DNA from 4 places in the Streptomyces luteoverticillatus genome. Region 2 is predicted to be linked to each of the others. Evidence: riboswitches for the same ligand, from Rfam matches in the RefSeq annotation. Region 2 holds a riboswitch; each other region holds the start of a gene.

The links. Region 2 has a riboswitch for cyclic di-AMP ahead of EKH77_RS14915 (M23 family metallopeptidase). Riboswitches for the same ligand answer to the same signal wherever they lie in the genome.
Region 1: another riboswitch for cyclic di-AMP. It lies ahead of EKH77_RS03510 (C40 family peptidase); the one in region 2 lies ahead of EKH77_RS14915 (M23 family metallopeptidase).
Region 3: another riboswitch for cyclic di-AMP. It lies ahead of EKH77_RS12655 (transglycosylase family protein); the one in region 2 lies ahead of EKH77_RS14915 (M23 family metallopeptidase).
Region 4: another riboswitch for cyclic di-AMP. It lies ahead of EKH77_RS24400 (M23 family metallopeptidase); the one in region 2 lies ahead of EKH77_RS14915 (M23 family metallopeptidase).

Annotation. Positions count from the first base shown of each region.
Region 1 is NZ_CP034587.1:856,403-863,978, forward strand. It holds gene EKH77_RS03480 (hypothetical protein) at 1-127, opposite strand, end outside; gene EKH77_RS03485 (PD40 domain-containing protein) at 278-1,303, opposite strand; gene EKH77_RS03490 (hypothetical protein) at 1,367-1,897, opposite strand; gene EKH77_RS03495 (YchJ family protein) at 2,135-2,557, shown strand; gene EKH77_RS03500 (hypothetical protein) at 2,708-3,163, shown strand; gene EKH77_RS03505 (carboxylesterase/lipase family protein) at 3,219-4,775, opposite strand; gene EKH77_RS03510 (C40 family peptidase) at 4,867-5,340, opposite strand; cyclic di-AMP (ydaO/yuaA leader) riboswitch at 5,345-5,497, opposite strand; gene EKH77_RS03515 (endo alpha-1,4 polygalactosaminidase) at 5,744-6,700, opposite strand; gene EKH77_RS03520 (spherulation-specific family 4 protein) at 6,760-7,467, opposite strand; gene EKH77_RS03525 (NAD-dependent epimerase/dehydratase family protein) at 7,464-7,576, opposite strand, start outside.
Region 2 is NZ_CP034587.1:3,406,461-3,414,036, forward strand. It holds gene EKH77_RS14905 (aldo/keto reductase) at 1-668, opposite strand, end outside; gene EKH77_RS14910 (MFS transporter) at 698-2,173, opposite strand; gene EKH77_RS14915 (M23 family metallopeptidase) at 2,303-3,481, opposite strand; cyclic di-AMP (ydaO/yuaA leader) riboswitch at 3,492-3,661, opposite strand; gene EKH77_RS14920 (PP2C family protein-serine/threonine phosphatase) at 3,801-5,015, opposite strand; gene EKH77_RS14925 (DEAD/DEAH box helicase) at 5,226-6,869, opposite strand; gene EKH77_RS14930 (cold-shock protein) at 7,076-7,279, opposite strand; gene EKH77_RS14935 (DUF6227 family protein) at 7,479-7,576, opposite strand, start outside.
Region 3 is NZ_CP034587.1:2,922,601-2,930,176, reverse strand. It holds gene EKH77_RS12685 (DUF2079 domain-containing protein) at 1-35, opposite strand, end outside; gene EKH77_RS12680 (SurA N-terminal domain-containing protein) at 359-979, shown strand; gene EKH77_RS12675 (nucleoside triphosphate pyrophosphohydrolase) at 1,074-2,111, shown strand; gene EKH77_RS33005 (DUF6479 family protein) at 2,187-2,618, shown strand; gene EKH77_RS12665 (cytochrome P450 family protein) at 2,692-3,963, shown strand; gene EKH77_RS12660 (transglycosylase family protein) at 4,147-5,163, shown strand; cyclic di-AMP (ydaO/yuaA leader) riboswitch at 5,423-5,607, shown strand; gene EKH77_RS12655 (transglycosylase family protein) at 5,612-6,364, shown strand; gene eno (phosphopyruvate hydratase) at 6,627-7,576, shown strand, end outside.
Region 4 is NZ_CP034587.1:5,457,647-5,465,222, reverse strand. It holds gene EKH77_RS24415 (bifunctional GNAT family N-acetyltransferase/acetate--CoA ligase family protein) at 1-2,797, opposite strand, end outside; gene EKH77_RS24410 (HPr family phosphocarrier protein) at 2,951-3,232, shown strand; gene EKH77_RS24405 (GntR family transcriptional regulator) at 3,492-4,208, opposite strand; gene EKH77_RS24400 (M23 family metallopeptidase) at 4,403-5,206, opposite strand; cyclic di-AMP (ydaO/yuaA leader) riboswitch at 5,220-5,374, opposite strand; gene EKH77_RS24395 (M16 family metallopeptidase) at 5,600-6,967, opposite strand; gene EKH77_RS24390 (M16 family metallopeptidase) at 7,009-7,576, opposite strand, start outside.

The DNA of each region.
Region 1 (7,576 bases), 2.6 Mb from region 2:
CCAGCGGCTCGCGCCGCCCGCCCGTGCGGCCCAGCCGCCGGACGACCGTGGCGTCGTCGAACCGGGCCAGCGCCGCCACCAGGGGCAGCTCCTCCGGCGCGACCTCGGCCACGACCTCGTGGACCACGTCGCGCACCGTACGTCCGCCGGCTGAAGTCGCTCCAGAGCCCATCGCGCCCTCCTGTGACGTGAGTTCCGCAAGGGCACGGTACTGCGGAGTGTTTCCCTCCACCCCGGATTACGAGAATCCGTTCGACTCCGGCGTCCCGTCCCGCTCTCAGGTCCGGGGAGCCGGGATCCGCCACAGGGAGCTCGGGCGGTCCTCGCCGCCCTCGTGGGACTCGAAGGCTATCCAGCGGCCGTCCGGGGACCAGCTGGGGGCGCCGTCGTAGGTGTCGGGGTTCCTGGTCACGCGGACCGGGGCCCCGGAGCCGTCGGCGGGGATGACGAAGATCTGCGGCAGTTCCAGGCCGCCCGCCGTGGAGGAGAACACCACCGACCGCCCGTCCGGCGACCAGCTGGGGTCGGTGTGCTCCCCCGCGTCCCGGGTGAGGCGGCGCCGGCCCGAGCCGTCCGCGTTCATGACGTACAGCGCCCAGTCGTCGCCGTCCTCCTCGCGCCGCTGGAAGACCAGCCGGTCGCCCCTGGGGGACCAGTTGGGCTGGCGGTTGTCGGTCCGGGTGGCGGGGCCGTCCACGAGCTTGGTGGCGCGGCTGCCGTCGCGCCGGACCTTCCACAGGGAGCCGAGCTCGGCGCCGTCGCCGGAGCCCTCGCGCTCGACGCTCTCCTGGAAGACGATCCACGCGCCGTCCGGGGAGAAGCTGGGCTCCAGATAACCGGAGGGGCCCTCGTGCTCGGTCACCCGGGTGGGCCGTCCGCCGGGTCTGAGCACCCAGACCTCGTCCCGGCCGCCGCCGGCCCGGTCGGAGGCGAAGGCCACCTCGCCGGACGGGTTCCAGCTCGAACCCGGCAGGTTCACGGCCGCCTTGTCCCGCTCGTCGAGCAGGGTGCGGGGCGTGGCCCCGGGCGTGCCGCCGTCGCCGACGGCCAGGGGCAGGACGCGCAGGGCGGCGGCGCCCTCGTTGTAGCCGTCCTCGAAGACGGTGAAGAGGAGCGAGCGTCCGTCCGGGGAGAACGCCGGGTTCTGGGCGCTGGCCCGGCGGCCGCAGTGGAAGAGCGGTTCGGCCTGGTCGGCGCGCCGGGAGCGGGAGGGATCCGGGTCCGGCTCCTCCGAGCCCTCGCCGCCGCAGGCGGTCGTCAGGGAGGCGGTCAGGATCGCTGCGACGAACAGACGTCTGCGCACCGGGCCGACCGTAGCGGAGCCGGGCGCCGTCGAACAGGGGTGTGCCGGGAGGAGCGGAGGTGGCTACGGTCCCGGGAGGGGCGCGGGGTTCGCCAGGAGCTTGGGCACGGAGGTGAGGAGGGCCCGGAGGTCCGCGGTCACCTTGCCGTTGAGGGCCGTGACCTTGCCGACGTCCTTGGCGTCGACGGCCGCCAGCAGGTCGTTCACGTCCTTGACCAGGGTGTCCAACTGTGTTTTGACGTCCGAGAGCGGGTCGACCGCCAGGCCGTCGGCGCCGGGGCGGGCCGGGGTCTTGGCCTTGACCGCCCGGACGTCGGCGAGCAGCCGCTCGGCTGATTCCCGCAGCCGCGTTCTCAGATCCCGCAGGTGCTCCACGTCGGGGTTCCAGGAGTCGGCCTCCTTGGTGATCCGGGAGCCGAGGTGGAGGGTCTCGCCCAGGCTGCCGATGGAGTCCGCCGGCTCGGTCGCCGCGGCGGCGGGCCGCGCCGCGCGGCCGGCGGCGAGCGCGGGTCCGGTGACGCCCAGGACGACCGAGCCGGCGACCGAACCGCAGACGAGGGTCGTGGCTATGGCGGTGAGCTTGGTGCCGCGCATACGGATGACTCCCTTCCGAAAGCCCGAACACCTGTCGGGACCCGACCACCGTCCGCCGCGCCGGATGGGCGCGCAACCGGTCGCACCCGGTGACCGGCACCGGGCGCCGGGCCCGCACACCCCGATGAGCTGGGAATTCACCCGAAAGAACAGCGAGGGCGACGCCATCCGGCCCTGCCGCCGAAAGGGTTCGCCCCCGTGGCCGGGGGCGCTCCTCCGGGCAGGCAGAATCGGGGGGTGTCCAGAAGAAGCTCACGTTCCCCGAAGCCGCCCGTCGTCACCGCCGGCTCCCCGTGCCCCTGCGGGCTCGACGCGACGTACGGCGACTGCTGCGGCGCCTTCCACGCCGGCCGCGCCACCGCCCCCACCCCCGAACGCCTGATGCGCTCGCGCTACAGCGCCTTCGTCGTCCTCGACCCCCACTACCTGCTGCGCACCTGGCACTCCACCACGCGCCCGGCCGACCTCGACCTCGACCCCGGCATCCGCTGGACCGGCCTCGACATCCTGGCCACGACCGGCGGCAGCACCTTCCACAACGACGGCACGGTCGAGTTCCGCGCCCACTACGAGACCCACGGCGAGACCGGCTCCCAGCACGAACTCAGCCGCTTCGTACGGGAGGACGGCCACTGGGTGTACCTGGACGCGGTGGAGTAAGGCGCGTCCCCTCGTCCGGCCTCGGCGAGCGTGTACACACGCCGGGGTGAGTCTGAGGGATACACCGGCCACTTGGCGTGAGCGTGCCAGTACTGTCTGCGTCCGGAGTACCGGACCTGTGAAACGCTCACAAGAACAGGCGGAACAAGTATGAGGACAGCCTTCCGTGCCTGCGCGATCGTCGCGGCGAATCTGCTGGCGGTCGCCCTGGCCACGACGGCAGGGCAGGCCACGGCCGCCCCCTCGCATGCCGCGCACCATGCGCAGGGGTGCCGCGGCGACGGCACATCGTTCACCGACAGGCTCATCCCCGGCCACTGTCTCCAGAACGGCGGCTACCGCCTGGAGATGCAGTACGACGGCAACCTCGTGCTCTACTCCGGCTCCCGCGCCTGCTGGGCGAGCGGTACCGACGGGACGCACGATGTCTACGCGAAGTTCTCCGGGGACTGGAAGCCCGACTCCCCCTACATGACGCTGGAGTCGCCCGTCGGAGAGTTGCGGAAGTACCGCGGGAAGTACACCGGGCTGCACAAGTCCGGGAACGTCAGCCTCAACAACAAGGGCGAGGTCTGGATCGCCTACGGCAAGATGGCGGGCTGCTGACCCGGCGCCCGGGTGCGCTCGCGGCGCCCCCGGGCCGTCGTTGCCCCGCCGGCGGTCAGGCCGGCAGGTCGTAGGGACGGACCGTTCGCCCCTCCCAGACCTTTCGGGACGGCTCCTCCGGGTACGGGGCCGTGCTCGGCTCCGTGTCGAGGAGGCGGGTGAGGCGGCCGTCGGCGGCCTGGTGGGCGGGCCAGCCCGGGTCGCCGTGGGTGGCGAAGGCCGTCCACGAGCGGCGGATCTCCTCCCCGACGGCCAGGAGGTCCTCGGGGACGGGCCCCTCGCCGAGCAGCAGCCGGGCCTGCGGGGCGTCGTAGGTGCCGAACAGCAGTGACACGTCGAGCCCGTGGGCCGCGCCGAGCGCGCCGCCCAGGACGGGCGCGGGGCGGCGCAGCTCGTACAGGTGCGCCGTGCCGCCGCCGGCGGTGTGGGCCTCGGCGAGGTGGAGCGAGGGCATGCGGAACAGGACGTCGCTGTGGACGGTCTCGAAGAGTTCCACGGGGGTGGCGTCCGGGTAGGCGGCGCGGTAGGCGCGGGGGCCGTCGGGGCCGGGGGCGAAGGCGTTCAGCGCCGCCGTGGTGTCCTCGTCGGTGACCTTGTCGCGGCCGCCGCTCATCACGAGGAACGGCCGGAACTCGTCCCGGGTGTGACCGGTCAGCAGGTCGACGCCGCTCGCCCGGCCGTCCGGCAGGGCCGTCCAGGGCGTCTCCGGCACGAGGTCGCCGTCCACCACGACGGAGAACGGGGAGCCGGTCCGGGCCAGCGGTCCCCAGCGGTCGGCCTGGGCGGGCAGGCCGTACATCATCGGGGTGATCGCCTCGGCCAGCCGCCACGGGTCGATCGTGGCGAGTCCGGCCACCGTGGGGGTGGTGCCCAGGCTCCCGGCGAGCTCGGCGGCGAGGGCGGAGGCGAGGGCCGGGGTGGTGTAGAGGCCGGGGACGGACTGGGCTGTCGCACGGCGGAAGAGGCCGGCGGCGCGGGGGACGGCCAGCAGGGTGGCGATCGAGCCGGCGCCGGAGGACTGGCCGGCGACGGTGACGCGCGCGGGATCGCCGCCGAAGCCGGCGATGTTCCCCTGGACCCACTCCAGGGCCGCGATCAGGTCGAGCAGGCCCCGGTTGGCGGGGGCGCCCTCGAGCTGGGCGGACGCCTCGGCGCCCACCCGGTAGTTGACGGTGACCACGACGAGGCCGCCCTGCCGGGCCAGGAGCCCGGCGTCATAGAGCGGGTCGCCCGCGTGGCCGGAGACGTAGCCGCCGCCCAGGATCCACACCAGCACGGGCAGTCCGGAGCCGCCGGGGTCCGGCGACCAGACGTTGAGGGTGAGCCAGTCGTCGCCGGTGGCCGTGCCGGTCGCGGGGATCGGGCCGGACTGCGGGGGCGGCGGGCCGAACTCCGCCGCGTCCCGCACGCCGTCCCAGGCGTGGGCCGGGCGGGGAGCCATGAAGCGCAGCTCGCCCACGGGCGGCTGGGCGTAGGGGATCCCCCGGAAGACGGCGAGGCCGTCCTCGGTGCGGCCCCGTACGGTGCCCCGGTCCGTACGGACCTCCGGACGACTGAGGCCGGTGGAGCCGGTGGGGCCGGTTACGCCCGTGACGCCGGTGACATCGCTCATCGTCGCTCCCTCCCACGCCCGGAAGCGGCACCCCCGTGCGCGAACGCGGATGTCGGACGGCCCGGGATTCCGGACCGCCCGATCAAGGAGCCTAGTTGACGCGTCCGTACCAGACGCTGCCGGTCCAGATCTTCTCCAGGCGGACCGTGGTGCCGGGCTTGGGGGCGTGCCAGATCTTGTTGCTACCCGCGTAGATCCCCACGTGGTAGACGTTGCTGCCCGAGTGGAAGAACACCAGGTCGCCGACCTGGCGGGAGCCGCCGGAGATGTGCCGGGTGCGGTTGTACTGGTCGGCGGCCACGCGCGGCAGGCTCTTGCCGACCTTCTTGAACGAGTACTGGGTCAGGCCCGAGCAGTCGAACCGGTTCGGGCCGGCGGCGCCGTACTGGTAGGGGGAGCCCGCCTTGGCGGCGGCGACCCTCAGGGCCTGCTCGCCGGGGGTGGCCGCGGACGCCTGGGAGGCGAGGCCGGGGACGAGCACCGATGCCGCCAGCGTGGCGGCGGTGACGGCCGAGGCGGTGCCGGCGCGGGATATGAGCGCGGGAATGCGAGGCATAGCAGACATGCCGAAGCCCTTCGACATCCGCCTACGAAAGATGACCTGTCGGGTTCGGGCTGCGAAGTTGCCCGGCCGGATTTCCCGGCTTCACCCCAAGGACCACCGACTTCGTGATCCGTACCGCTTGGGTCTCCCGCTCCTGCCGATTCATCAATTCGATGCCGCACCCGGGGCGGCGGCAGGACTCGGCGTCCGCCCGGGTGGCCCGCCAGGGTGACGGGATCTTGTGTTCGGTGAGAGATCCTGCACCATGAATCATTAAAATCCGGCACCCGGGCGGTCATCTGTGAACTTCTTCACTTCGGGAGCAGACCCGGAACCGCACGCCGCGCGCCCCCGCCGAACTGGCCCTAAACCCCTGTGACCGCGGGTACTTGCAGCATGGAACGAGTAATTCCGGGAGCGCCGCTCAGCAGGGCCGGCGCCAGGCGTCCAGCTCCAGCTTCTTCTGCATCGAGCTCAGCCCGAGCCGCCGCGCCGTGGCACAGAACTCCCCCGGCTGCAGTTCGTATTCGACATGAAAGACCGCTTTGTCCTGCTTCACAAAGGGGCTGAGCTTCTCGCACTCGTCGTACTGCGCGCACTGCTCGTTCACCGCGAAGTCGAAGACGTTCACCAGCTGCGGGATCTGGTCCAGGTCGTTCTTCAGCCCGATGGCCATGCCCCGCTCATGAGCGAGATCCGCCAGCATCCGGTTGAAGGCGAGCTGGTGATCGGCCGTCAGCGGAAAGCCGGTGGTATTGCGGAATCCCTCGGTCAGATCCGGTTCGACGGCGTCGAACCCCTTCTGCCGGCACATGTCCATCCGGGCCGCCATGAGCGGTCGCAGGGTGTCGAGGCGGCGGATGTCGAACCATTTCTCGCCCTTCCACCCCTTGTTCTTGTTGCCGAGCAGGGTCTTGGGGAATTTTCCCTGGTCGGGCCGGAAGTCCTCCCAGGCGCCGGCATTGATGTAACAGATCACCTTCCGGCCGCGGGAATGCAATTGGGCCACGGTTTCGGCCGAATTCTCGAAGCCGTCGATGTCGTAGACGGGGGCGTCCACCGAGGTGTCGGCCTTTCCGTCCAGCTGCCACTGCCAGTTGGTACCCGGCTTCGGCTGCCAACGGGCCCCGGCCGACCCCGGCGCCGACCCCGTGGCCGAACTTCCCGGCGAGGCGGAGGCGTCAGGAGTGCCGGAGGCCTCCGGCTTGCCCGAGGCCTGAGGGGAACGCGGGGCACCCGAGGCGCGGGGGGCCGCCGTGGCGCCGCCGTCGTCCCCGTCCGGCCCGTCGTCGTCGGCGGGCGACGAGGAGCAGCCCGCCAGGACCAGCAGCAGCGCGGCGCACAGCCCCGCCCGGACGCGCCAAGCGCTCGTGCCACGCACAGCGCCCGCGCCGCGCCGAGCGCTCCTGCCGCGCCAAGAACCCATCCCACTCCGCGCGTTCATATCGCGCCCCCCGCCGCGAGCCCGGCGGCCGCCCGGGGCACCGAGCGCCAGGGGTTGGCCCCCGTGCCCGGCACCGCGCAGTGCACGGCGGCGCCGCGCCGGGCGGCGAGCCGCGCCACGCCCGCCGTGCGCTCCTCGGGCACGCCGTGCACGAGGTGACAGAACCGCTCCGGTGGATGGCCGGTCGTCCACTCCGGGACCCGGGCGCGCCGGTAGTCCTCCCACGTGCCCTCGAAGGTGACCAGGAGGTCGGCGAGCGAGGCGTACCCGGGCTCGGGGTGGGTGCCGGGGTTGAGGACGGCCGTACGCGCGCCCAGCACCCGGGCGGCCAGCACCACGCGGCGGTAGCGGGGCAGCGCGGTGTCCTGCGCCGGGACCTGGTCGAGGAAGACGCCGTCCACGTCGTACCACCGGCGGTGGCGGCGGATGTCGGCGACCACGGCGCCGGTGCGGCGGTGGCCGTAGCCGGTGTCGACGTAGCCCAGCAGCCGGACGCCGGCGGCGCGCAGCCGTCCGGCCGCCGTGTGGAAGGCGGGGTCGGGGCGGGCGCCGGGGCCGTCGGCGACGTTGAGGACGACCCCGTAGAGCCGGGGGGCGGCGTCGAGCAGCGCCGCCCACTCCTCGGGGTGGGTGGCGGGGTGGACGTAGAGCGGGACGAGCAGCCGCCCGTCGTCCCGGTGGGCGGCGGGCGCGGTGGTGGTCATGGCACGGGCTCCGTGGCGGGCGCGGTGGCGGCCCACAGGTCGGTGAGCGATTCGGTGAAGGAGTGCCGGGGCACCCAGTCCAGGGTGCGGCCGGCGGCGGTGATGTCGG
Region 2 (7,576 bases):
TTGCCGGTCAGGAAGCCCGAGGCCAGCGCGAAGTACGGGACGGCGGCCAGGCCGTGCTCGGCGGCCACGGAGGCGAGTTCGCCCTCGTAGGTGTCGCGCGAGACCAGGTTGTAGTGGGGCTGGATCGCCACGTACTTGGCCACCCCGGCGGCGTCGGAGAATTCCAGGGACGCGCGCAGGCGCTCCGGCGAGATGTTGGAGGCCGCGATCTCGCGGACCTTGCCCTCCTTCACCAGGCCGTCCAGCGTCGTGATGATGTCCTCGACGGCGACCGACTCGTCGTCCACGTGGGTGTAGTAGAGGTCGATGTAGTCCGTGCGGAGGCGGCGCAGCGACGCCTCGACGTCGGCCTTGATCGTCGCGGGGGCGAGGCCGCGGTGCTCGGGCACGCCATTGCCCACCTTGGTAGCGACGACGATCGCGTCACGGTTGCCGCGCTCCGCGAGCCAGTTCCCGATGACGGTCTCGGACTCGCCGCCCTGGTTGCCGGGCACCCAGGCGGAGTAGACGTCCGCCGTGTCGATGAAGTTGCCGCCCGCCTCGGCGTAGGCGTCGAGGACGGCGAAGGACTGCTTCTCGTCGGCCGTCCAGCCGAAGACGTTGCCGCCCAGGTTCAGGGGATGGACGGAGAGACTGCCGATATTCCTGCGATGCGTGTTGTCAGCCATGCGATGGTTCAACTCCCCTGCCGGGCCCGTTATTCCGCGGGCGCCGGTGCCGGCAGGGGATCGGGAGGGGGGTGGACGGAAAGAGGTGCCGCGATGTCCTCCAGCGAGCGGCCCTCCGCCCGCACCGCCAGGAACGCGGCCACCACTCCGCCCACGCACATCAGCGCCGCGCCGAGGCAGAAGGCCACGACCGTGTCGGCGACGACGCCGCTCTGGGTGAGGGCCGAGAAGAGGAGCGGGCCGCTGATGCCGCCCGCCGCCGTGCCCACCGCGTAGAAGAAGGCGATGGCCATGGCCCGGGTCTCCATCGGGAAGATCTCGGAGACGGTGAGGTACGCGCTGCTGGCACCCGCCGAGGCGAAGAAGAGGACCACCGCCCAGCAGGCGGTGAGCGTGATGGCGTTCAGATGCCCGGCGCCGAACAGCCAGGCGGTGCCGAACAGCAGGACCCCGGCCAGGAGGTACGTCGACGAGATCATGATGCGTCGGCCCAGGGTGTCGAAGAGCTTCCCGAGGAAGAGCGGGCCGAGGAAGTTGCCCACCGCTATGACCGCGAAGAAATAGCCGGTGCGGGAGGTGGAGACGCCGAAGAAACGCGTGAGGATGGCGCCGAAACCGAAGGTGATCGCGTTGTAGAGGAACGCCTGGCCGATGAAGAGGGCGAGCCCCAGAATGGCCCGGCGCCGGTAGTCGGAGAAGACCGTGCGGGCGATGTCGCGGAATCCGAAGCTCTCGCGCTGACGGATGGCGAAACGCCCTTTGGCCGGCGGGAGGGCGACGCCCTTCTCGGCGATGACGCGCTTCTCGATCGACGTGACGAGCCGTTCGGCCTCCTCCGCCCTGCCGTGGATGAACAGCCAGCGCGGACTCTCGGGCACATGGCGGCGGACGAGCAGGATGACCAGCCCCAGGACGACGCCCAGCCCGAAGGTCAGCCGCCAGCCGACGGCCTTGGCGAAGATGCTGGTGTCGAGCATCAGGATCGACAGCAACGAACCCGCGATGGCGCCGAGCCAGAAGCTGCCGTTGATGATGAGGTCGACACGGCCGCGATAGACGGCCGGGATCAGCTCGTCGATGGCCGAGTTGATCGCCGCGTACTCACCGCCGATGCCGAAACCCGTCACGAAGCGGAAGGTGAAGAACCACCAGGACGAATACGAGAACGCGGTCAGGGCCGTCGCGGCCAGATAGACCGCGAGCGTGACCATGAAGAGCCTTTTACGGCCGAAGAGATCGGTCAGCCGGCCGAAGAAGAGCGCACCGGAACAGGCTCCCGCCACATACAGCGCGGCCGCCACTCCCGTCACTCCGCCGGATGTGATCGGCAGACCGCTGCCCTGCTCGGAGAGCCGGCCGGCGATATTGCCGACGACCGTGACCTCCAGGCCGTCCAGGACCCAGACCGTGCCGAGGCCGATCACCACGGTCCAATGCCACCGGGACCAGGGCAGCCGGTCCAGGCGGGCGGGCACGGACGTGGTGATCGTCGCGGTGGTCGTCACGTCATCTGATTTCCCGATCGCTCACAGAACATTCCCGGGATATCCGATATCGAGTGGTTCGGGGGGCGCTATGACCTGATTGCCCTGCCCGGCTTGCCGACCGGGCGGCCGATGGCTCCGATGCGCCCGCTACGGCTCCAGGCCCCTGCCGCGCAGCCACGACAGCGGGTCCACCGGCGCGCCGCCGCCCGGCCGTACCTCGAGGTGGAGGTGCGGGCCGGTGACATTGCCGGTCGCGCCGACCCGGCCGATGACCGTGCCCGTGCCGACCTTGCCGGACGTGACCACCATCGACGACAGGTGGCAGTACCAGACCTCGGTACCGTCGTCGAGCGTCAGCACGACGCGGTAGCCGTACGCGCCCGCCCACCCCGCCTGGGTGACGGTGCCCCCGCCGACAGCCTTCACCGGGGTGCCCGTGGGGGCGGCGAAGTCCTCGCCGGTGTGGTTCGCGGACCACATGTTTCCCGCCTGGCCGAAGCCGGCGGTGAGGGTGTAGGAGGCCACGGGGAGGGTGAAGGTCCCGCCGGCCGCGCGGTGGGCGGAACGTTCCGCGGCACCCGACGAGCCACCCGACGAGCCGCTCGCGTGCCGCTCCGGGGTGCCGGCCGAACCGTCCGTCGCCGCGCCCCCGCCCGCCGCCTCCCGTGCCTCCCGTGCCTCCCGCTGCGCTGCCTCGTACGTCGCCGCCTTCGCGTCCGCCGCCTCGCGCTCGGCCGCCTCGCGCTCCGCCGCGGCCTTCTCCGCCGCCGCCTTGCGGTGCTGCTCCGCGGCGGCCTGTGCCACGCGTGCCTGTGCCTCGGCCTCGGCGGCGTTCTGCTGGTTCTCGGCCTGCTGGAGGATGCGGGCCCGCAGCACCTCGCCGGCGTCGGCGGTGTCCCGCACGGTGCGTACCGTCTCGACGGGGGCCTGCTGGGCCTCGGCGGCCCGCCGGGCGCCCTGCTCGTGGCCGTCGGCCATGAGCGAGCCGACGACCGGAATGCTCTGGGTCAGGTCCGGCATGGATATGGGAGCCTGCGGGCGGTCCTGGGCGCTGGCCATGCCGCCCGCGCCGACCGCCGCGATCATTCCGGCGCCGAGGACCGCTCCGCTCCGGGCCATCGTGCCGCCGCGCGGCTTGACGACGCGGTGTCTGCCGCGCACGGGCGCCGCCGGGTGGTCCTCGCCGGGTGCCCACTCGCCTGCGGCCTGCGCGGTGAAGTCCTGGTGAGCCGGTTCCGGTTCGTAAGGGGGGATGTAGGCGGGAACGAACGGAGGGTCGTACGAACTGCCGTCGGACTCGGAGCTGTCGGACCTGTTGGACGCCACTGGGGCGACTCCTTTCCTTCCTGGTCGCCTACCGGGTTTGCGTGGGGGTCCCTCCCAGGCCGTTCAGGCTCTGGGGGAGGGTTCGGAGGAGGAAGGTCTCCTACGGGCCGGCGTACGGGCCCGATTCACCCCAAATGATGGTTCCCCGGTTCCACCCACGGGATTCGGCGAAGGCGCACGGCACCGCCCTTGCGGCGGTGGCAACGACCGCGCTGCGTTATCGAACGTTAATAGACAGGGCGGCTGGAATCCAAGCCGAAAGGGTGAAGCGGGCAGGCGCGTTGGGGCACTTTATAAGGCGCTTACTTCTGAGCGTTCGTCAGTCGTTATGGACCTGAGGAGATCGCAGGCGCACGGTACGGCCGGTGACCTGGGGACGTTTGTGGGTGATGGGCGCGGTACGGAGCCGGCCGTCGATCCGCCGGATGGCGAGCAGGGCCATGTCGTCGTCCGTGCGCCCGCCCGCGTGCCGGGCCACGTCCGCCGTGAGGGAGTCCAGCAGGGCGTCGGGGCTGCGGAACTGCTTGCCGCGCAGCCGCGGCCGGGGGTCGTAGAACGTCCCGGTCGCGTCCCTGGCCTCGGTGACCCCGTCGGTGAACAGCAGCAGCGTCGACCCCACCGGGAACTCCCACTGCTCCACCCGGTCCGGCCATACGCCCAGATCCCCCATCCCCAGCGGCAGGGCGGGCGCCCGGGGGTGGGTGTCGCCGACGGTGCCGTCGGAATGGAGCAGCAGCGGGGGCGGATGGCCGCGGTTGACGATGCGCAGGGCGCCCGCGCCCGGGGGGACCTCGGCCAGGACGGCGGTGGTGAACCCCTCGGCCTGATCGACGTTCGCGCGCCGTGCGCCCTCCCGCTGCAGCGCGCGCTCCAGCCGCGCCGCCAGCCCCTCCAGCGTGCGCTCCTGCTCCGCCGCCTCCCGGAACGCGCCGATCAGGATCGCGACGGCCTCCACCGCGCCCAGCCCCTTGCCCCGGACGTCGCCGACGATGACGCGGACGCCGTACGGGGTGTCCTGCACCGCGTAGAGATCACCGCCGATCCTCGCGTCGGCCTGCGCGGCGACATAGCGCGCGGCCACCCGGAGCCCGCCGATCCGGGCCGGGGGCGTGGGCAGCACGGCCCGCTGGGCTGCCTCCGCGACGCTCCGCACCGACGCCAGCCGGCGATTGCCGCGGCATACGACGCGGTTGATGCCGACGGCGAGCGCGCCGACGGTCACGACGGTGACGACCTCGGTCACCGACTCGCCCACCTCCGGCGCCTGCCGGGCGAGGGAGAGGGTGACGATCGCCGCCAGGGCCGCCACCGCCGCCAGCAGGGTGGCGGACAGGGAGAGGAGCGAGGCGGCGACGAGGGGCGCGGAGACGAAGAAGGGGGCGGAGGAGTACTTGGGGGGCGTGAGGACGTCGAAGACGATGCCGCCGATGATCACGGCGGCGGGGAGGCAGCGGGCCAGGACGACAGGCGCCCACCCGGGGAACGGCTCGCAGAGCGGATCCGGTCCGGGCGGCGGCCCGTCTCGCTTCCCCACCGTGTGTTCTCCTGACCGGCCGACGTCCCTTGCTCCGTACCACCCTCACGTCCGGCGCGCGGGCGGGCGAACGGGGGTGAGCCGTTCGGGGACGTGAAGGGGGCGTGGGGAGACGTTCGGGACGTCGGCGTCAGGACTTCAAGGCTTCAGGACCTCAAGGCTTCAGGGCCTCAGGGCCTCAGAACCTCAGGGCCTCAGAACCTCAACGCGTCAGGACGCGGCGGGACGGCGGCCACCGCCACCGCCGCCGCTCCGGCGCCGGCCGCCACCGGCGGCGTTGCCCGGGCGGGTGCCGCCCGAACGGCGCGAGCCGTCACCGCCGTTGCCGCCGAAACCGCGGAACGGACGGCCGCCGCCGTTGCCGGCACCCATGCCCGAACCGGCGCCGTTGCCGGCACCCGAGCCGGAACGGGAGCGGGAGCGGGAACCGCGCGAGCGCGACGGCTTGGTGCCCTGGCCGGCCTGCGGCTGGGCCGGGGCCGGCGCCGCGATGACGACCGGGACGCCGCTGGGCTCGCGGGCACCGGTGATCCGCGCGAGCTCGGGGTCGCTCGGGTAGGTCTTGATGACGTTCGGAGTGATCTGCGCCGTGGTCATCATGCGGCTCATCTCGCGCCGCTGCTCGGGCAGGACGAACGTGACGACCGTGCCGGACTCGCCCGCACGGGCGGTGCGGCCACCGCGGTGGAGGTAGTCCTTGTGGTCGACCGGCGGGTCGATGTTGACGACGAGGTCGAGCCCGTCGATGTGGATGCCGCGCGCGGCGACGTTCGTCGCGATCAGGGCGGTGACCTGGTCGGTCCGGAACTGGTCCAGCACCCGGTTGCGCTGCGGCTGGCTCTTGCCGCCGTGCAGCGCGGCGGCCCGGACGCCCTCGGACAGCAGCTTCTTCACCAGCCGGTCGGCGCCGCGCTTGGTGTCCACGAACATGATCACGCGACCCTCGCGGGCCGCGACCCGCGCGACGGCGTCCTTCTTGTCCTGGTCGGTGACGTGGAACAGGTGGTGCTCCATGGTCACCACGGCGCCCACCGAGGCGTCGACGGAGTGGGTCACCGGGTCGGTGAGGAAGCGGCGGACGAGCCGGTCGACGTTGCGGTCCAGGGTCGCGGAGAAGAGCATCCGCTGACCGCCCGGGGCGACCTGCTCGAGCAGCTTGGTGACCTGCGGCAGGAAGCCCATGTCGGCCATCTGGTCGGCCTCGTCGAGGACCGTGATCGCCACGTCGCGGAGCGCGCAGTCACCGCGCTGGATGAGGTCCGCGAGCCGTCCCGGCGTCGCGACGAGCACCTCGGCACCCCGGGCGAGGGTCTGGGCCTGGCGGCCGATGGACATGCCGCCGACGACCGTGGCCATCCGCAGGTTGACGGCGGTCGCGTACGGGGTGAGGGAGTCGGTGACCTGCTGGGCCAGCTCCCGCGTCGGGACGAGGACGAGCGCGAGCGGCCGCTTCGCCTCGGCGCGCCGACCCGCCGTACGGGCGAGCAGCGCCAGGCCGAAGGCGAGGGTCTTGCCGGAGCCCGTGCGGCCGCGGCCGAGGACGTCACGGCCGGCCAGCGAGTTGGGGAGGGTCGCCGCCTGGATCGGGAAGGGCGCGGTGACGCCCTCGCGGGTCAGCGTGGAGAGCAGGCCGCCGGGCATGTCCAGCTCGGCGAAGGAGTCGACGGCCGGCAGGGCCGGCGTCGTGGCGGCCGGCGTCTCGAACTCACCCTGGAGAGGGGCGGCGGGACGACGGGCGGGCTGCCGTCCGCCACGGGAACGGGCGTCCGTGGAGCGGTTGGCGCTCGTGGGGCGGTTGGCTCCGGTGGAGCGGCCGGCTCCCGAGGAGCGGGCGGGGCGTGCGGAACGAGTCATTCGGGGGACCTTCCCTCAGTGGGGTGGCACGCCCGGTTTCGGGAGACTCGTATCGCGGGCAGCCCTGGACGGACGTTCCTGCGTGAGCCCTGGGCGCGCTTGCGCTGGGCGGCAAAAGGCCCGCACCCAGTGGTGCGGGCCCTCGCCGTGCGGTGTCGCGTCACGCGTCGACGCGTCACGCGGGGCCGGACGAATCCGGCCGTTCGTCAGATGTTGACGATGTTCTCGGCCTGCAGGCCCTTCTGGCCCTGCGTGACGTCGAAGGAGACCTTCTGGCCCTCGAACAGCTCACGGAAGCCGTTGGAGGCGATGTTCGAGTAGTGGGCGAAGACGTCGGGGCCGCCGCCGTCCTGCTCAATGAAGCCGAAGCCCTTTTCCGAGTTGAACCACTTCACGGTTCCAGTAGCCATGTCCGTCTCCTTCATCATTCGGGTGGGCCCCGGACCGGACATAGACCGGCGAAAACAAAAATGCGCCTTCGGCTACATAACCGTCAGGCGCACACGAGTTCATGGGTACCACAACTGCAACGCGCCCAACCATACCACGTGGTCCCGTTTCGTGTTGATCATGGTCGGCCGCCCCCACCCCCGGCTCCGCCCGCCGCGCCTATAACTCCACGCCCTGCGCCCTGGCATGGCGGTCGGCGGCCACCTCGGCCTCCGCCTCATCGAGATACACCTCACACACGAGCCGGCCGTCGGCCG
Region 3 (7,576 bases), 480 kb from region 2:
CCTGCTGCCGACACGTCGGCGGTGGCCGAGTCCATGGGCGGTCCTCTCTCTTCCTGCTCGTCAACGGGGCCTTCGGGCCCCTTGGCCGGCTTCGGCCGGTTTCTTGCGGTCCGTGCGCTCCGCTGGTCTTGAAGTATGCGTCCTCGGCGGCGGGCGTCACGATGCCGTCGCGCGCCGGGATCGTTCGCGCATCCCGGCGGACCGCGAATCGTTGGCCGAATCAGTGGCTTGGGCCACGCGGACTGCCTACCATCGATCAACGCCAGGCCGATGGACCGCACGCCGCGGGGTCCGCCCCGCCCCTGCTCAACGCCCCTGCCCACGTATGCCGCACGATCTTTCGTCGCCGGGAGGCTTCATGATCCGCCGCAGGACAGCGCTCTCCGTCTCCGCCGCCGGGCTGCTCGCCGCCGTGCCCCTGCTCACCGGCTGCGGATCCACTCCGCACCCCGGTGCCGCCGCCGTGGTGGGCAAGGACCGGATCACCGTCGCCCAGCTCCAGAGCCAGGTGGAGGACGTGCGGGAGGCGCAACGGTCCGCGCCGCAGGGGCGCCAGCTGCTGGCGAGCAGCGCCCGGCTCAGCCAGGACACCCTGGTGCGGCTGATCCAGTACCGGGTCATCGAGGCCGCCGGCCGGGACAACGGCGTCGACGTCACCCGGCGGGAGCTCCAGGAGCGCCGGGAGGAGGTCGAGAAGCTGCTCGGCGGCTCGGCGGCGGTCGACAGCCGGTTCCTCGCGGCGGGGATCGCCCCGGACCAGGTCGACCAGGAGCTGTCGGCCGGGCTCGTCCGGGCCAAGCTGGAGAAGAAGCTCGGCCAGGCCCGTACCGTCGACACGCTGATGAAGACGTCCGAGGCGCTGCGCGTCGACGTCAATCCGCGCTACGGCACGTGGGACGCCAGGCGCGGCACGGCCCGGCCCGTCCAGGAGCCCTGGCTGCGCCCCGCCGCTCAGGCCGCCCCCGAACAGCCGGCCTGAGCGCCCGTAAGGGGCGCGGGGAACTGCGCGACCGGCCACGACCGGCCCGCAGACGAAGAATCGGTCCCCCGGCGGAGCCCTTAGGCTCGGCCATGTGACCGACCGCCGTGCGAATGATTCCGCGAACGCCTCCGACGTCCCCGCCGACGCGCCCGGGGGCGACCCCCTCGGCCGTATCGTCCTGCTGACCACCAGCCACCGGGTCGCCCCCGGTCTGCTGTCCTGGCCGGCGTGGCAGACGCTGCGCGCCGCCGACCGGGTGCTGTGCGCCGACGCCGGCCACCCCCAGCTGCCGTATCTGGGGGAGGCCGGCGTCGTGGTCGAGCACGCGGCGCCGGCGGCGCGGGAGCTCGTCGACTACTGCGCGGCGGGCGGGCGCACCGTCGTGGTGCTCACCTCCGCCGAGGGCGAGTCGGCCCTCACCGACGGCCTGGCCCGGCTGGCCGGCTCCGGCCGGGAGTCGATGCCCGCGCTGGAGCTGCTGCCCGGCTCGTACGACCTGCCCGGCGCCCGGCTGCTCGACCTGGTGCAGGTGATGGACCGGATCCGGGTGTCCTGCCCCTGGACGGGGATCCGCACCCACGAGGACCTGGCGAAGTACGGGCTGGAGGAGATGTACGAGCTCCTGGAGGCCATCGAGACCGGTGACCGGGAGGCGCTCCGGGAGGAGCTGGGCGACGTCCTGCTCCAGGTCGTCTTCCACGCCCGGATCGCGCAGGACGACCCGGACGAGCCGTTCTCCGTCGACGACGTCGCCGCCGGGATCGTCGACAAGCTCATCCACCGCCACCCGCACGTATTCGGCGAGGAGTCCGCCGAGACGCCGGAGGAGGTCAAGGCGCACTGGATGCGGACGAAGGCCGACGAGAAGCGCCGGGAGTCGGTGACCGAGGGCGTGCCGCTGGGCCAGCCGGCCCTGGCGCTGGCCGCGAAGCTGGCCTCCCGGGCCCGCCACGAGCGGCTGGCGGTGGCCCTGCCGGAGGGGGAGGGCGTCGGCTACGAGCTGCTGGCCCTGGCCGTGCGGGCGGAGGCGGCGGGTGTCGAGCCGGAGACCGCCCTGCGGGCCGCCGCGCGGACGTACCGTGACGCGATCCGGGCCGCCGAGGAGGCCCGGGGCGGGGCCCCGGAGTAGCGCGGACGGGGCGCTCGCTCACTCGTTCGGCCCAGTGGCGGTCTTGAGGGGGCGACCGGCGGGTACCCGAGTCCCATGCGCACCGTTCCCATGGACTTCGCCGCTCCCCCTCAGCTCGGCGGGATCGCCCCCTTCATCGTGGGGCTCTTCGTCGTCGCCATCCTGATCGGCGCCATCGTCGTCGGCCGGAGGGTCCGCGACCGGGAGCCCCCGCCGCCGAGCCAGCCGCAGCGCCGCCAGGGCGCCTGGCAGACCCCGCAGGAGCACGAACGGGGGCCCACCTCGCCGAACCACGGCCCCGGGCACGCCCACGACGAGGAGGCGGTCGGGTACGTCACGGAGCACCACGAGCCGGACGAGCTCCACCCGGAGGCCGACGGGGAGCGGGTCCTTCCGCATGAGATGAAGAACCCGCCCGCCCATCCCGAGGAGCTCTCCGAGGAGCGGAAGAAATGGGACCCCGGCAGCAGCGGCGCCTTCGGCAGCGGCGGCGGTGGCCACCACTAGGTGACGCCCGGGCGGCTGGGCGGCTGGGCGCCTGGGTGGCGCTCTGGTGGCGCCGGGTAGGTAGCGTCGGGGCGTGCACGAGAATCACACGCCCCCCGCCCCACCCCTCTTCACCTGGGAGTTCGCCTCCGACCCCTACCCGGCGTACGCCTGGCTGCGCGAGCACGCCCCCGTGCACCGCACGGAGCTGCCCAGCGGTGTCGAGGCATGGCTGGTCACCCGCTACGCCGACGCCCGGCAGGCGCTCGCCGACCAGCGGCTGTCGAAGAACCCCGTGCACCACTCCGAGACCGCCCACGGCAAGGGCAAGGTCGGCATCCCCGGCGAGCGCAGCGCCAATCTGATGACGCACCTGCTCAACATCGACCCGCCGGACCACACCCGGCTGCGCCGGCTGGTGTCCAAGGCGTTCACCCCCCGCCGGGTCGCCGAGTTCGCCCCCCGCGTCCAGGAACTCACCGACCAGCTGATCGACGCCATTCTCGATAAACCCTGCGTCGAGAAGGGGGAGGCCGATCTCATCCACGAGTTCGCCTTTCCCCTCCCCATCTACGCCATCTGCGACATGCTCGGCGTCCCGCGCGAGGACCAGGACGACTTCCGGGACTGGGCGGGAATGATGATCCGTCACGGCGGCGGGCCGCGCGGCGGGGTGGCCCGCTCGGTGAAGAAGATGCGGACGTACCTCGCGGAGCTCATCCACCGCAAGCGCGAGGACCTCGGTGAGGACCTCATCTCCGGTCTCATCCGGGCGAGCGACCACGGCGAGCACCTCACCGAGAACGAGGCCGCGGCGATGGCCTTCATCCTCTTGTTCGCCGGTTTTGAAACAACTGTGAACCTGATCGGTAACGGAACCTACGCGCTGCTGCGCCACCCGGAGCAGCGCGCCCGGCTCCAGCGGGCCCTCGCCGAGGGCGACGAGAGCCTCCTCGCCACGGGCGTCGAGGAGCTGCTGCGCTACGACGGCCCGGTGGAGCTCGCCACCTGGCGGTTCGCCACCCAGGACCTGGTCCTGGGCGGGCAGCGCATCGCCGAGGGCGATCCCGTGCTGGTCGTTCTGGCCGCCGCCGACCGGGATCCGGAGCGTTTCGCCGACCCCGACACCCTGGATCTGTCCCGGCGCGACAACCAGCACCTGGGCTACGGACACGGCATCCACTACTGCCTCGGCGCGCCCCTCGCCCGCCTCGAAGGACAGGCCGCGATCGCGACGCTGCTGCGCCGGCTGCCCGATCTGTCCCTCGCCGCCGAACCCGAGGACCTGCGCTGGCGCGGTGGCCTGATCATGCGTGGATTGCGCACTTTGCCCGTGGAGTTCACGCCCAAAAGCCACGCCCTGTGACGCCACGTCAAACGGTGGTTATCGGCACGTGACCTCCGCTACACCGGCTTGTGACTCCCGGAAGCCCTCGCTATGGTCTGCGACCAATCGAACGCCGCCTACGCGAGAGGCCCGCCCATGCTCTCTGGATCCGGTAGACATCGCCGTCCTCGTCAGATACCCGCCATCGTGGTCGCGGCGGGGGTGACGGCCTCCAGCGCGGCCCTGCCGCTGCTGGCGACCGGCTCCGCCGTCGCCGCGGACGCGGGCACCTGGGACAAGGTCGCCCAGTGTGAGAGCGGGGGGATGTGGAGCGCCAACAGCGGCAACGGCTTCCACGGCGGTCTCCAGCTCACCCAGCAGATGTGGGAGCAGAACGGCGGCATCGCGTACGCGCCGCGCCCCGACCTGGCCAGCCGGTCCCAGCAGATAGCCGTGGCCGAGCGGATCCTCAAGGCGGAGGGCGCCGACACCTGGCGCACCTGCGCGGTGAGTTCCGGCCTGGCCGGCGAGGCGGCTCAGGGCGACGACAAGGCGCCTGAGGTGGACCCGGGCGACGGGTCGTCCTCCGCCGCGCCGGAGCCCAGCCGCCCCCGCACGCCCGGGCGCGGCAACCAGCCCGCTCCCGAGCGCACGTCGCCCGCGCCGTCCGAGCCGTCTTCCGGGTCGTCCAAGCCCGCGCCCACTTCGTCCGGTTCGCCCACGCCGGGCTCCTCCGGTACCCCCTCCGCTTCCACGAGCCCGTCCCCGGACGCGGCCGGCGGCAAGCACCGCAAGGACCCGTCGGGACAGCCGACGGGACAGCCGACGACGGGTACGAGCCCCGGCGCGTCGGCCGATCCGACCGCCATCCCCACCGCCCCGGTCGGCAGCCCCTCGAACACCCCGGCGAACACGCCCTCGGACACTCCTGGAACAGGAACCTCGCCGTCCGGTTCACCGCTTCCCGGTGACACCGGGGCGACTCCCGGAACGGGCCGCCACCGTGCCGACCCGTCACCTTCCGGCGATGCTCAGCGGCCCTCCCGGGGCGGCGAGAGCCGGGCGGAGCTGCCGGCCGCGAACGACTACACCGTGCAGCCCGGTGACAACCTGTCAGAGATCGCCGAGCAACACTCGGTCACCGGAGGCTGGCAGACGCTGTATCAGAAGAACGAGAAACTGGTCGGTTCTGATCCGGACCTTATCCGCCCTGGTCAGAGGCTTGACATCCGTAAGTAGCGCTCCGGTTCGAGGCGAATGTCCGTTCCAGTCGAAAGTGAGACATGGGTCTCGTTGACGGAGCGTCGGATGCCTCGAATCCGTTTTGCTCGAATGGCCTCTCACCTGCGGAAACGTCTGGTTTCCGGGGGTAACTCTGGCCGCTGGTGGCTGAAAAGTGGGGTTTGAACCCGTCGGCCGCCTGTGATTACCGTCGTCACCGCTCGCCACCGCGAGCACCACGGCCGCACGCCGAATCCTGCCGGCGGCCGGGGGAGTCGTCGCGCAAGCGCCGTAGGCAGGAGCGGGGGAACCAAGGTAGGTCGCCGGAACGGTCCCAAGGCCACATGGCCGAAGGAGCGGAACGGCTTGGGGTGAAGCCCGGGAACGCGAAAGCGCACCGGGCCGGGCGAACTCACAGCCCGAACCCGACAGCTCACCTCGTAGGCGTCGGTGAGGAAACCGACTCATGTCCAAGGGCAAGCACCGTCGTCCGTCCAAGGCCGTCCGCATCGTCACGCTCGCCGGCGTCACCGGCGCGGCTGTCGCAGCCCCTCTGATGGTCGCGACCTCCGCCAACGCCGCCTCCGTCTCCACGTGGGACAAGGTCGCCGAATGCGAGTCCAGCGGTAACTGGCACATCAACACCGGCAACGGCTACTACGGTGGCCTGCAGTTCTCGAACTCCTCCTGGAAGGCCGCCGGCGGCGGGCAGTACGCCCCGCGCGCCGACCTGGCCACCAAGTCCCAGCAGATCGCCACCGCCGAGCGCCTGCTGGCCATGCAGGGCCCGGGTGCCTGGGGCTGCGCCGGCTACGGCGGCCTGACCAGCGGTGGCGCCAAGGCGAACGTCGACACGGACGACTCCGACGGCGGTTACGTCGCGAAGAAGTCCACGAAGTCCGCCTCCGGTGCCTACGGCAAGGCCCAGTCCCACGCCGACCGCAGCAAGCGCCAGGCCGCGCCGCAGGGCAACCACAGCAGCAAGCCCGTCCAGCAGTCGGACGACTCCGACGACGAGGCCCCGGCGCCGAAGCACACCGCCCCGCAGACCGTCCAGAAGGGCGACGGCGAGTACCAGGTGAAGGCGGGCGACACCCTCGCCACCATCGCCGTGTCCCAGAAGGTCCAGGGCGGCTGGCAGAAGCTGCACGAGCTCAACAAGAAGATCGTGCCCGACGCGGACGTGATCTTCCCGGGCCAGCAGCTCCACCTGCGCTGAGCGAAGGCCGGCCGGGGCCGGTGACGACCCCGGCCGGCCGAGCGACCGCCCCGCCCCGATGCGACTTCCCCCCGAGCCGCATCGGAGCGGGGCTCCGCTCGTTCTGCCGGTCCGCTGTTGAGCGAACACACCGACGATTCGTCCGGGGATCTCGGCGTTTGTGCCAATTTTCGGCCCGGGCGACAGGGCAAGGGCGGGCGCACGCTCCGGGGCCCGTTAGGCTCGTGGTGCAGAACTCCAGACACCCACGAAGGAGACCCTCGTGCCGTCCATCGACGTCGTCGTAGCTCGCGAGATCCTCGACTCGCGAGGCAACCCCACGGTCGAGGTCGAGGTCGGCCTCGACGACGGCTCCACGGGCCGTGCCGCCGTACCGTCCGGCGCCTCCACCGGCGCCTTCGAGGCCATCGAGCTTCGTGACGGCGACCCCAAGCGCTACCTCGGCAAGGGCGTCGAGAAGGCCGTCCTCGCCGTCATCGAGCAGATCGGCCCGGAGCTCGTCGGCTACGACGCCACCGAGCAGCGCCTGATCGACCAGGCCATGTTCGACCTGGACGCCACCGAGAACAAGGGCTCCCTGGGCGCCAACGCCATCCTCGGCGTCTCCCTGGCCGTCGCGCACGCCGCCTCCGAGGCGTCCGACCTGCCGCTCTTCCGCTACCTCGGCGGCCCGAACGCGCACCTGCTGCCCGTTCCGATGATGAACATCCTGAACGGCGGCTCGCACGCCGACTCCAACGTGGACATCCAGGAGTTCATGATCGCGCCGATCGGCGCGGAGTCCTTCTCCGAGGCCCTGCGCTGGGGCGCCGAGGTCTACCACACCCTCAAGAAGGTGCTGAAGGCCAAGGGCCTGTCCACCGGTCTCGGCGACGAGGGCGGCTTCGCCCCGAACCTGGGCTCCAACCGCGAGGCCCTCGACCTCATCCTCGAGGCCATCAAGGAGGCCGGCTACACCCCCGGCCAGGACATCGCGCTCGCGCTCGACGTGGCCGCCTCCGAGTTCTACAAGGACGGCGTCTACACCTTCGAGGGCAAGGACCGCACCGCGGCCGAGATGACCGAGTACTACGCCGAGCTCGTCGCCGCGTACCCGCTGGTCTCCATCGAGGACCCGCTGTTCGAGGACGACTGGGCCGGCTGGAACACCATCACCGAGAAGCTCGGCGACAAGGTCCAGATCGTCGGTGACGACCTGTTCGTCACCAACCC
Region 4 (7,576 bases), 2.1 Mb from region 2:
CGAAGAGCAGCGGCGCGGTGCGCACGGAACGGATGAGCTCGGCGGCGTCCCGGTCGGTGGCCGGGACGAGCCGGTGGGCGATGTCCCCGAGCAGCAGGGAGGGGGCGCCGGCCAGCCCGAAGGAGAGCACGGCGCCGGCGGTGGGGTGGATGGCGGCGCGGACGACGGTGTCGACGCCGCGCGGGGCCATGGACTGCACGACGAGGCTCAGCTCCTCGGGCTTGCCGAGCAGCTCGGTCAATTCCGCGTACGCGCGGCGCAGTTCCGCCTCGCCGCCGAGGTCGAGGCGGACCCCGCCCAGGTCGGCGCGGTGGCGGAGGTGGGGCGCGGTGGGCTTGAGGGCCACGGGGAAGCCGAGCCGCCGGGCGGCGTCCACGGCGCTGTCGGGGTCGGGCGCGGGCAGGGCGGGCAGCACGGCGATGCCGTAGCGGGCGAGGAGGCGCTGGGTGTCGGGGGCGGAGAGCGTCACGGCGCGCGGGGCGACGGCGCCGTGGGCCTTGAGCAGGACGCCGATGTCGGCGGCGGCGCCTTCTTCGTCGATGTCGTCGTACTCGGGCACCCGCCCGGGCACGGCGACGTCCCGCCGCCACCGCGCGTAACGCACCGCCTCGGCGAGCGCCCGCACGGCCCGCTCGGCGGCGGGGTAGGCGGGTATCCGGATGGCGGCCTCGCTTGCGGGGTCGCCTGCGGCGGGCGCGGGTCCTGCGGCCGTGCCGACCGGCTCGCCCGACGCGACCGCCCGGCCGGCGGACCCGCCGTCCGCCGCCGGGGAGGCAGGGCTTTCGGCCGCCGAATCCATGCCGTCCTCGGCCCTGTCTCGGTGGGCCGGAGCGCCGCGCTCGGCCGAGGCCTCGCCCAGGGCGGCGCCGACGACAGCGGTGGCCTCCGCCGCGACGGCGCCCGCGGCAGCGGCGTCCGCCGGCACCCCGCCGTCCAGGGCACCGGCATCCTCGGCGGCCCGGTCCGGGACCGGTGCCGCCAGGGCTTCGGCCAAGCCGGGGATCTCCAGGTGGACGACCGCGACCGGCTTCGCGGTGGGGGCCGTCGCGACGGCCTCGCGCAGGGCGGTGGCGAGGTCGGCGGCGGAGGTGTCGCCGACCCAGGGGATGGCGGTGACGACCACGGCGTCGCAGGCCCGGTCGGCCAGGGCGGCCGAGAGCGCGGCGCGGAAGTCCGCCGGGGTGGCGGACGTGGTCAGGTCGCGGGGCAGCAGGGGCCGCAGCCCGTCCGTGAGGCAGGCGTCGTACGTGAGCAGGGCGAGCGATTCGGAGTTGCCGCAGATCGCGACGCGGGGGCCCTCGGGGAGCGGCTGGGAGGCGAGGAGCAGTCCGGTGTCGGCCAGCTCGGTGACCGTGTCGACACGTATGACGCCGGCCTGCCGCAGCAGGTCCGAGACCGTGGCGTCGGGGATGCGGGTGGAGGGCACGGCGTGGCCGGTCGGGGCGGCGGCGCCGTGCCGCGCGCCCTTGACGACGACGAGCGGCTTGCGGGCGGCCGTGCGCCGGGCGAGGCGGGCGAACTTCCGCGGGTTGCCGATGGACTCCAGATACATGAGGACGACGTCGGTGTCGGGGTCGTCGTGCCAGTGCTGGAGGAAGTCGTTGCCGGAGACGTCGGCGCGGTTGCCGGCGGAGACGAAGGTGGAGATGCCCACGAGGCCGGCCGCCCGCCGGTGGAGCCCGGAGAGCAGGGCGATGCCGATCGCGCCGGACTGGCTGAACAGCCCGACCCGCCCGGTGGCGGGCAGCTCGGGGGCGAGGGAGGCGTTGAGCCTGACGGCCTCGGCGGTGTTGATGAGGCCGAAGGAGTTGGGGCCGATGACGCGCATGCCGTACGAGCGGGCCTGGCGGACCAGCTCGCGCTGGCGGGCGCGGCCCCTCCCGCCGCTCTCGGCGTACCCGGCGGTGAGCACGACGAGCCCCTGGACGCCGTGCTCCCCGCAGTCGGCGACGACGGCGGGGACCTCCTCGGCGGGGACGGCGACGACCGCGAGGTCGACCGGCTCGGCGATGCCGCCGACGGAGCGGTGGGCCGGAACGCCCTCGGGCTCCAGCCGCGAAGGCTCCTCGGGGAAGGCGCGGTTGACCGCGTACGTCCGCCCGGTGAAGCCGCCGGCGACGATGTTGCGCAGCACGGTGCGGCCCATGCCGCCGGGCTCGCGGCCGGCGCCGACGACGGCGACGGAGCGCGGGGTGAGCAGGCGCTGCACGGAGTGGGCCTCGGCGCGCTGTTCGCGGGCGCGCTGGACGGCGAGGGAGGCGTCGGTGGGCTCCAGGTCGAGGCCGAGGCGGACGACGCCGTCCTCGAAGCTGCGCTTCTGCGTGTAGCCCGCGTCCGTGAAGACCTTGATCATCTTGCTGTTGGCGGGCAGCACCTCGGCGGCGAAGCGCCGGATCGAGCGTTCGCGCGCGACGGCCGCGATGTGCTCGAGCAGGGCGGAGGCGACGCCACGCCCTTGGTGGGCGTCCTGGACGAGGAAGGCGACCTCGGCCTCGTCGGCGGGGGCGATGCGGTCGTAGCGCACGGTGGCGATGAACTCGCCGCCGACGATCGCGGCCAGGCCCACCCGGTCGACGTAGTCGTGGTGGGTGAAGCGGTGGACGTCCCGGTCGGAGAGGCGGGGGTAGGGGGCGAAGAAGCGGTAGTACTTGGACTGGTCCGACACCTGCTCGTAAAAGCTGACCAGCCGTCCCGCGTCGTCGGGCGTGATGGGGCGGATGTGGGCGATGCCGCCGTCGCGCAGCACGACATCGGCTTCCCAGTGGGTCGGGTACGCGTGCTCGGACGGCGTCTGCATGGGCCCAGCGTAAGGCCGGGCACCGACAGCGGGCCGGTGCCGCCCGGGCCACGGGCGCGACCGAAGGGCCCTGGTGGGGGCGCACGCGCGGGGCACCGCGCGCCCCGTGCCACAATGGTCTAGACAACCAATATCGACTTGAAGGGCAACACCATGGTTGAGCGCCGCGTAAACGTCGGCTGGGCCGAGGGCCTGCACGCCCGGCCCGCGTCGATCTTCGTCCGTGCGGCGACCGCCGCCGGCGTCCCCATGACGATCGCCAAGGCGGACGGCAACCCCGTCAACGCCGCCTCCATGCTCGCCGTGCTGGGCCTGGGCGCCCAGGGTGGCGAGGAGATCGTCCTCGCCAGTGAGGCGGAGGGTGCCGAGGCCGCGCTCGACCGTCTGGCCAAGCTCGTCGCCGAGGGGCTCGAGGAGCTCCCGGAGACCGTCTGATCCTCCGGCCCGCCCTCATCGGGCGGACCGCGCGGCGGGGCCGCGGCAGCCGACGACAGGCCGCCGCGGCCCCGTCGTCGCATCCGTCACCGGCATACCCATGAGCCGCCCACCCGCGAGCCGGGTGTCCACCACCCTGCCGTATTCACAGGTTTTTCACACGCCGTGCGCGCCGCTCTCCGCAGACGCGCACGGCGTGCCCCGGCCGGGGACCGCCACGAATTCCCGGCCCTATTCCTCCAGGAATAGCGGCCGCTCGTTAAGAACGGACGCCCGCCGTGTTTACGGGCTGTTTCGGCGGGTGGACGCGATCGCCCCCCGTCCGCCGCAGCAGGAATTCACCGGGCGAACGGCCTGCCCGTACGGCGGCGAGTTCCCGGGCGCGCTCCACGTCCCCGCGGGCCACCGCGTCCACCAACGCCCCGCACGCTTCCCAGGTCTCCAGCGGCCGGACCACGGGCCCCGGGGCGTACACCCAGGCGATCTTGCGGCGCAGCTGGGTCAGGAGCCCGGCGACGGAGGGGCTGCCGGACGCCTGGGCGAGGGTCTCGTCGAACCAGTCGCCGAGCTGGCGCAGTTCGCCGCAGCGGCCCGCCCGGGCCCGCTCCTGGCCGAGTCTGACCAGGCCCCGCAGCACCTTGAGGTGGGCGTCGGAGCGCCGCTGCGCGGCCTTGGCGGCGCCCAGCGGTTCCAGCAGGGCCCGGATGTCGAGGAGGTCGGCGGCCTCGCGCTCGGTGGGTTCGGCGACGCAGGCGCCGGCGTGCCGGCGGGTGGTCACGAAGCCCTCGGAGGCCAGGGTGCGCAGCGCCTCGCGCACGGGGACCCGTGAGACGCCGTAGCGGCGGGCGAGGATTTCCTCGATGAGCCGGCTGCCCGGCGGGAAAGCGCCGGAGACGATGTCGTCGCGGATGGCGGTGCACACCGCGTGCGTGGAAATACGACGGCTCTCGCGCGGCCCTTCGCCGTCGCCGCTCACGTACGGCCCCGCATGGGTCTACCTCCGCCTCATGCCTCAATCCCCGTGCAGCACGGCCGATTGACGTCCGTTCGGCGACTCTATGGCAATCCCGGGCGTTTTCCGATGGTGCCGCCGTTTCATGGATATTTTTTGGCCAACACGAAGGCCCCGGCCGGGGGCCGGGGCCTTTCGCGAGTCGTCGGGCGTCGTCGTTACAGGTTGACGCCGTGCGCGGCCATGTAGGCGATCGGGTCGATGTCCGAGCCGTAGGTGGGGGCCGTGCGGGCCTCGAAGTGCAGGTGCGGGCCGGTGACGTTGCCGGTGGCGCCGGAGAGGCCGATCTGCTGGCCCGGGGTGACCGACTGGCCGACGGAGACGTCGATGGAGGACAGGTGGCCGTACTGGGTGTACGTGCCGTCGGCCATCTGGATGACGACGTTGTTGCCGTAGGCGCCGCCCCAGCCGGCCTCGACGATGGTGCCCATGCCGACGGCGTGGACGGAGGTACCGGTCTCGGCGTGCATGTCGATACCGGTGTGGCTGCCGGAGGACCACAGGCCGCTGGAGGCCTTGTAGGAGGTGGAGACGTAGGAGCCGTCGATCGGGCTCACGAAGGTGCCGAGGCGCTTGCGCTCCTCGTCGCGGGCGGCCTTCTCCTTGGCGGCGCGCTCCTCCTCGGCCTTGCGCTTGGCCTCTTCGTAGCGCTGCTTGGCCTGGACGGCCTTCTGCTTGGCGCTCTCCTCGGCCTGGAGGCGGGCGGCGGCCTCGTCGGCGGCGCTGCGCTGGGACTCGGCCTGGGCGTCGACGTGCTCGGCCATGACGTCGCCCATGACGACGGCCTGGGTCAGGCCGGTGTCCTCGGGGCGCTGCGTGTCGTCGGAGGCGGCGAAGGCCGGGGCGGCGACACCGGCGACTACGCCGGCGGCCGTGAGAGTGGCTATGCCCGCCACGTTCGCGCTGACGCGCGCGGCTCGGCTCGGACGACGGTGCTTCCCGGTGGCACGGGTGAACGCCATGTCGCGGCTGTTTCCTTTCCTTCCCTCTCGCCTACCGGGTTAGCTGACGGGTTCGGAGCAGGAAGGTCTCCTACGGATCCCTCGTGAGAGGGGCCCGATTCACCCCAGGGACGTTTGGGTCCCCGGCTCCCCTCTGCTGGCGCTTCGGGGACTCGGCGATGGCTGCCCGGGGCCGCGGTCGCGGCTCCGATCGGCGGGCTGCCGGGCCTGACGCTAATCGGCGTCAGATTCGAACAGCAAACAGAAGTGGGTTTTTATGACGTACGCCACACGACCAACACCCAACCTCCGCCTGAAAGCGGACATAAGTGAGGCGCATGGGTCACAACGGACCCATGCGCCGAAGGGGCCCCGGCGCGGCGTGGCCTGCCGCGCCGGGGTGGTGAGTCGCCGTCAGGCGGGGATGACCGTCACCGGGCCGATGCCCAGGGCCTTGACGGGCTCGGCGATCTCGGCGGCGTCGCCGACGAGGACGGTGACGAGGCGGTCGGCCGGGAAGGCGCTCACGACGGCCGCCGTGGCCTCCACCGTGCCGGTGTCCGCGAGGCGTTCGTACAGCCGCGCCTGGAAGTCGTCCGGCAGGTACTGCTCGACCTGGTCGGCGAAGGTCGCGGCGACGGCCGCGGCCGTCTCGTACTTCAGCGGCGCGACCCCGACCAGGTTCTGCACGGCGACGTCGCGCTCGGCGTCCGTCAGGCCCTCCGCGGCGAGGGTGCGCAGCACGGTCCACAGGTCCGCCAGGGCGGGGCCGGTGTTGGGGGTGTCCACGGAGCCGCTGATGGCGAGCATGGCCGTGCCCGTCCCGTCGGGGGCGGAGAGCAGCACCTGGCCGAAGGAGCGCACGCCGTAGGTGTAGCCCTTCTCCTCGCGCAGGACGCGGTCCAGGCGGGAGGTGAGGGTGCCGCCGAGGCAGTAGGTGCCGAGGATCTGGGCGGGCCAGGTGCTCGCGTGCCGGTCGGGGCCGGTGCGGCCGATGAGCAACTGCGTCTGGACGGCGCCGGGCCGGTCCACGATCACGACGCGGCCGGTGTCGTCGGCGGTGACGGCCGGGACGGGCAGCGGCTCGGCGGTGGTGCCGGTCCAGGCGCCGAGGGACTCCGCCAGGGTCCGGTCGAGGTCGATGCCGGTGAAGTCGCCGACGATCGCCACGGTGGTGGTGGCGGGGCGGACATGGGCCTCGTAGAAGGCCCGGACTGCCGCGGCGTCGATGCGCTCGACGGTCGCCTGCGCGCCCTGGCGGGGGCGGGACATCCGGGAGCCGGCCGGGAAGAGCTCGGCGGCCAGCGCCATGGCCGCCCGGCGGGCGGGGTTGGCCAGCTCGTGCGGGATCTCGTCCAGGCGGTTGTCGACCAGGCGCTCGATCTCGCCGTCCGGGAAGGCCGGGGCGCGCAGGGCGTCGGCGAGCAGGCCCATGGCCTTGCCCAGCCGGGAGGCCGGGACCTCCAGGGAGAGCCGGACGCCGGGGTGGTCGGCGTGGGCGTCGAGGGTGGCGCCGCAGCGCTCCAGCTCGGCGGTGAACTCCTCGGCGCTGAGCTTGTCGGTGCCCTCGGAGAAGGCGCGCGCCATGATCGTGGCGACGCCGTCCAGGCCCTCGGGCTCGGCGGCCAGCGGCGCGTTCAGGACGACGTCGACGGCGACGACCTGCTGGCCGGCGCGGTGGCAGCGCAGCACGGTCAGCCCGTTGGGGAGCAGGCCGCGCTCGGGGGCGGGGAAGGCCCAGGGGGAGGCGGTGCCGGGGCGGGGCTGCGGGTGGAACTCCATCGAGGCCTCTGCGGTCTGGGTGCTCGCGGCTGCGGCGTCGCTCACCGGTCCGCCTCCTCTTCCTCGTTCTCGCCGGCGGCGTCGGTGCCGGACTGGGGCGTGGGCTCGTACACCAGCACGGCGCGGTTGTCGGGGTGCAGCCGGGCCTTGGCGACCTCCTGCACCTCCAGGGGGGTGATGTCCAGGACGCGCTGAACCGCGGTCAGGGCGAGCTGGGGGTCGCCGAAGAGCACGGCGAAGCGGCACAGCTCGTCAGCGCGGCCGCTGACGGTGGCCAGCCGGTCCAGCCACTCGCGCTCCAGCTGGGCCTGGGCGCGCTCCATCTCCTCGGGCGTCGGGCCCTCGGCCGCGAAGCGGGCGAGCTCGTCGTCCACGGCGGTCTCGATCGCGGGGACCTCCACGCCGCCGGACGCCTTGACGTCCAGCCAGCCGAGCGAGGGCGCGCCGGCCAGGCGCAGCAGGCCGAAGCCGGCCGCGACGGCGGTGCGGTCGTGCCGCACGAGGCGGTTGTGGAGGCGGGAGGACTCGCCGCCGCCGAGGATGGTCAGCGCCAGGTCGGCGGCGTCGGCCTCGCGCGTGCCGTCGTGGGGCAGGCGGTAGGCGGCCATC